One region of the Bacillus stercoris genome, then DNA from elsewhere that is predicted to be linked to it. Evidence: a T-box and tRNA genes for the amino acid it is inferred to sense, from the RefSeq annotation. Region 1 holds a T-box; the other holds one or more tRNA genes.
What was found. A T-box is a leader RNA that pairs with one kind of tRNA and senses whether it is charged. The one in region 1 lies ahead of tyrS (tyrosine--tRNA ligase), so its partner is inferred to be a tRNA-Tyr.

Region 1 (2,387 bases):
GATCATCCATATTTGATAGCCGATTTGCGAACCAAGCAAAAGAAACACAAACAAAAAACGCAAAAACCGGCTGGCCTTAGACCGTTTAATCCCATCTTGAAACAGAAACAACAGAACGGCCAAAAGAGCGATAATCGCTAGCGTTACCACATGCTCTGTCGAAAACAGATGAAATGGATCATGCTTATAGACGGATTGAACATACTTTTGCAAAACTGCACCCCCGTTTGCGGTTTTTTGTTTATTTTGGCGTTGTTTGGGCTTTTTTTATTCAACCGATATATGGGCTTGAAGTTCACATCAGACTCTGTTACAATTCGTTTCATAGCTAATGATTCTGATAATTTAAGGCAGGCCTAAAAAATGGAACGTTCACATCGACATCAGCAGCTTCGGAAGGAAGAACACGATACACTTTCTAAGCTCAAACAAATGCCCGTCGAGTCACTCAACCTGGAAGCCATTTCGATCGCTACGAATCTGTATCGGTCTGCGCAAAGGCTCCGTGTCAAAATGGAGACTGAGGTTCTTTCTTCCTATAACCTTTCTTGGACCGCTTTCTCCATTCTTTATGATCTATGGGTATGGGGAGCGCTCGAAACAAGAAAAATCGCTGAGCTGTCAGGGATATCTACAGCTACAGCAAGCAACGTGATCAAAACACTTGAAAAAAAGAGTTTTTGCCGTAAAAGCATCGACACAAGAGATCGGCGACTCGTGTTTGTCTCCATCACCGATTCCGGCAAACAAGCGATCGAAGAACTCTACCCTGAGTTTCACAAAGGGGAAACAGAGCTCATAGGGGGAATGACAAAGGACGAACAGAAAACATTGACAGGGCTGCTTAGAAAGGTAGCTGACAATCCTCATACACCATAAGCTTTGACGGGAATCCAGTAGGGTTTGTCTCCCTGTTCCAGAGAGCCGGCGGAAGGTGCGAGCCGGCGCACAGGCAAACGTGAATTACCTCCCCGAGCTTTCTTTGTGAACCTTAAAAGTAGCAAAGAACGGGAAACCGTTATTCGAATGAGCGGAAGACGATGTCTTCAACCAGGGTGGTACCGCGTGCATTGAGCCACGTCCCTTATCGGGATGGGCTCTTTTTTGTGTTTGTAAAAAAGGAGGAAAAGTGATGAAAACATTTGAACAGCTCACAGCAGCACAGCAAAAAGAAGTCGAAAGACAGCTTCAGCTTTACATGACAGGCGCCCACGAAGTCATACCGCCGGAGGAATTAAAGGCAAAGCTCGTGAAATCGATTTCGACAGGCACACCGCTCAAAATTAAACTTGGATTAGATCCGTCTGCACCAGATGTACATTTGGGCCATACGGTTGTGTTAAACAAGCTTCGCCAATTTCAAGAAAACGGCCACATTGTCCAGCTGTTAATTGGGGATTTCACAGGGAAAATCGGTGATCCGACCGGAAAATCAGCAGCAAGAAAGCAGCTGACTGATGAAGAAGTTCAACACAACGCCAAAACATATTTTCAGCAATTCGGAAAAGTGCTGGATCCTGAAAAAGTCGAGCTTCACTACAACTCGAAATGGCTGAAAACATTGAATCTGGAGGATGTCATTGAATTGGCAGGCAAAATAACCGTAGCCCGCCTGATGGAGCGCGACGACTTTGAAGAACGCATCGCCATGCAAAAACCGATCTCGCTTCATGAATTCTTTTACCCATTGATGCAGGGATACGATTCTGTCGTTCTCGAAAGCGATATTGAACTTGGCGGAACAGACCAGCATTTCAATGTCCTCATGGGCCGGCATTTCCAAGAACGATACAACAAAGAAAAACAAGTTGTCATCCTGATGCCGCTCTTGGAAGGCTTGGATGGCGTGGAGAAAATGTCGAAGTCGAAACACAACTACATCGGCATTGACGAACATCCAAACGACATGTACGGAAAAACGATGTCACTGCCCGACAGCCTGATGAAAAAATACATCCACTTGGCAACAGACTTAGAGCTTGAAGAGAAAAAACAGCTCGTGAAAGACTTAGAAACCGGCGCAGTTCATCCACGTGATGCCAAAATGCTTTTAGCCAAAACAATCGTCCGAATGTATCACGGAGAGAAAGCAGCAGAAGCTGCCGAACACTCGTTTAAAACAGTCTTTCAGGAAAACAGCCTTCCTGATGATATTCCGTCTGTCCAATGGGAAGGCGAGAAAACAATCGCGATTGTCGATCTGCTCGTTACATTGAAGCTCCTCTCTTCGAAGAGCGAGGCGCGCCGCATGATTCAAAACGGAGGTGTACGCATCGACGGAGAGAAAATAACAGATGTTCACGCCAAAGCAGAGATAAGAGAGAATATGATCATCCAAGTCGGCAAACGCAAGTTTTTAAAGCTCCAATAGTCTGATATTCCGAAAC
Region 2 (2,387 bases), 500 kb from region 1:
CACCCCACTTAAAGATCCCTTAATTGTTTTCTAAGAGCCTCTCTGCCTCTGTGAATCCGCGTTTTCACAGTCCCCACAGGAATGTTTAGAATCTCCCCGATTTCAATTAATGAGAGTTCGTCAATATACTTTAATACGATGACTGTTCTGTATTTGTCAGGAAGCTTTAAAATTTTCTGCTGAATCGTGTTTGAGAGCTCCAGCGACACAACTGCATCTTCAGGCAAAACACCATCTGCGGCGATTTGAGAATACATGGTCAAGCCTTCCGTACCAGCCACCTCTGCATCGAGGTAATAATCCGGCTTCTTTTTGCGAATGCGGTCAATGGTCAAATTGGTCGCGATTCGATAAAGCCAAGTTGAAAATTTCCGGTTAATATCAAAACTGTCGATATTAACGTACGCTCTGATGAAAGCCTCCTGTGCAATATCCTCCGCCTCATGCACATTGCCAAGCATACGGTAGCAAAGCTGATAAATTTTATCTTTGTAAATATCTACGATGTCCGCAAATGCATCCTGGTCGCCTTTTTTGACTTGTTTAATTCTTTTTTTAATCATCATTTCCATATTTATCTAACCTCTGCCTTCACCGGTCTGTATGTATACGAGCTTCGTTTCAAAAGGTTTCAATTTTTTTATAAAATAAGTTTATCAAATTTTTGGCAGGGTGTAGATGGTAATTCGTGAATAAACTACCTTAACATATTTTTAAAATTATTATACAGACTGAACAGTTAGAAGTTGGAATGAATTTTAAAAAAGAAAAAAGACACCTTTTGGTCAAAGGTGTCTGTGACTGGGCTAGCTGGATTCGAACCAACGCATGACGGAGTCAAAGTCCGTTGCCTTACCGCTTGGCTATAGCCCAATAATGGTGGAGGGGGGCAGATTCGAACTGCCGAACCCTGAGGGAGCGGATTTACAGTCCGCCGCGTTTAGCCACTTCGCTACCCCTCCACATTAAATTTAGAAAAACAGTGCCGGCAAGAGGACTTGAACCCCCAACCTACTGATTACAAGTCAGTTGCTCTACCAATTGAGCTACACCGGCAAGATGGTGGAGGATGACGGGCTCGAACCGCCGACCCTCTGCTTGTAAGGCAGATGCTCTCCCAGCTGAGCTAATCCTCCAAATGGTGACCCGTACGGGATTCGAACCCGTGTTACCGCCGTGAAAGGGCGGTGTCTTAACCGCTTGACCAACGGGCCGTTGTGTTCTCGTCGAGCTGACAAAAGTTATTATATACAGGTCACCCCCTGTTTGTAAAGAGAAAAATTAAATTTTTTATTTTCAAACTTTTTAACTCCTTTTTTAACTGAAAAAGCCTCCCAACTAAAGTCATTTATTTTATGATAGAGACAAGCAAAGCAAGAGAGGAGAAACCAATATGATTCTAGTCAGTTCCTGCCTTGGAGGCATTGAGTGCAGATATAACGGCTCTCACGCAGCGTCTGAGAAAATCAGAAAACTCGTCGCTAAAAATAGAGCAGTCATGGCTTGCCCTGAACTTCTTGGCGGCTTTTCAACCCCCCGTGAACCCGCAGAAATCATAGGAGGCACCGGCGAGGATGTCCTCAATGGAACCGCAAAAATCGTGACAGCTTCAGGAGAAGATGTCACAGAGCTATATATGGAAGGTGCCGCGAAAACATTGGCTTACGCAAAAGAAATCAACGCCACTGCCGTCATATTAAAAGAAAACAGTCCATCTTGCGGAAGCGGCTTTATCTATAACGGCACATTCTCTGGCAAAAAAATCCCCGGCAGCGGAGTAACCGCCGCACTGCTAAAACAAGCGGGCTACCGCGTCATTTCAGAAAATCAGCTAGACGACATATTGTAAGGAGGCCACCCCATGACTCAAGACATTTCTTTATCCTTCTATAAGCCTGAACACTTGCCCGAGCTTCAATCATTCACGCTCACCAACGATGACAAACGCTTCACCTCCCTTCCAAAAGAGGTGCTGTCTCAGGCTCTGGGCATACAGGACCGCTACCCGGTTGTCATCTTAAAAGACGACCTTCCAGTCGGTTTTTTCATTTTACATGCATCAAAAGAAACGCTAGCTTGCTATTCTAACAATCCATTTGCTTTACTGCTCAGCTCCCTGTCTTTAAACGCTGTGCATCACGGAAAAGGGTACGCGAAAAAAGCCATGCTTTTGCTTCCCTCTTTTGTGAGCGGATACTTTCCATGGTGCGACGAAATCATCTTGGCCGTCAATCATCTGAACATACGCGCAAAACACCTTTATATGAAATGCGGGTTCCTTGATAAAGGACGGCGAAGAATCGGGCCGCTTGGAGAACAGTTGATCCTTCATCATTTCTTATAGTCTTGAGTGAAATAAAATTTCAAAAATGTAAAAACATAGTTGA

Region 2: it has a tRNA-Tyr gene. The T-box ahead of tyrS (tyrosine--tRNA ligase) is inferred to sense a tRNA for this amino acid. The anticodon was not compared.

What each region holds. Positions count from the first base shown of each region.
Region 1 is NZ_CP121861.1:389,063-391,449, reverse strand. Features, by position in the region: gene QA442_RS02075 (YwaF family protein) at 1-213, opposite strand, end outside; gene ywaE (tyrZ transcriptional regulator YwaE) at 364-879, shown strand; T-box leader at 874-1,088, shown strand; gene tyrS (tyrosine--tRNA ligase) at 1,130-2,371, shown strand.
Region 2 is NZ_CP121861.1:4,168,765-4,171,151, forward strand. Features, by position in the region: gene sigW (RNA polymerase sigma factor SigW) at 9-572, opposite strand; tRNA gene QA442_RS21460 (tRNA-Gln) at 802-873, opposite strand; tRNA gene QA442_RS21465 (tRNA-Tyr) at 878-962, opposite strand; tRNA gene QA442_RS21470 (tRNA-Thr) at 984-1,056, opposite strand; tRNA gene QA442_RS21475 (tRNA-Val) at 1,061-1,136, opposite strand; tRNA gene QA442_RS21480 (tRNA-Glu) at 1,140-1,214, opposite strand; gene QA442_RS21485 (2-thiouracil desulfurase family protein) at 1,394-1,849, shown strand; gene QA442_RS21490 (GNAT family N-acetyltransferase) at 1,862-2,344, shown strand.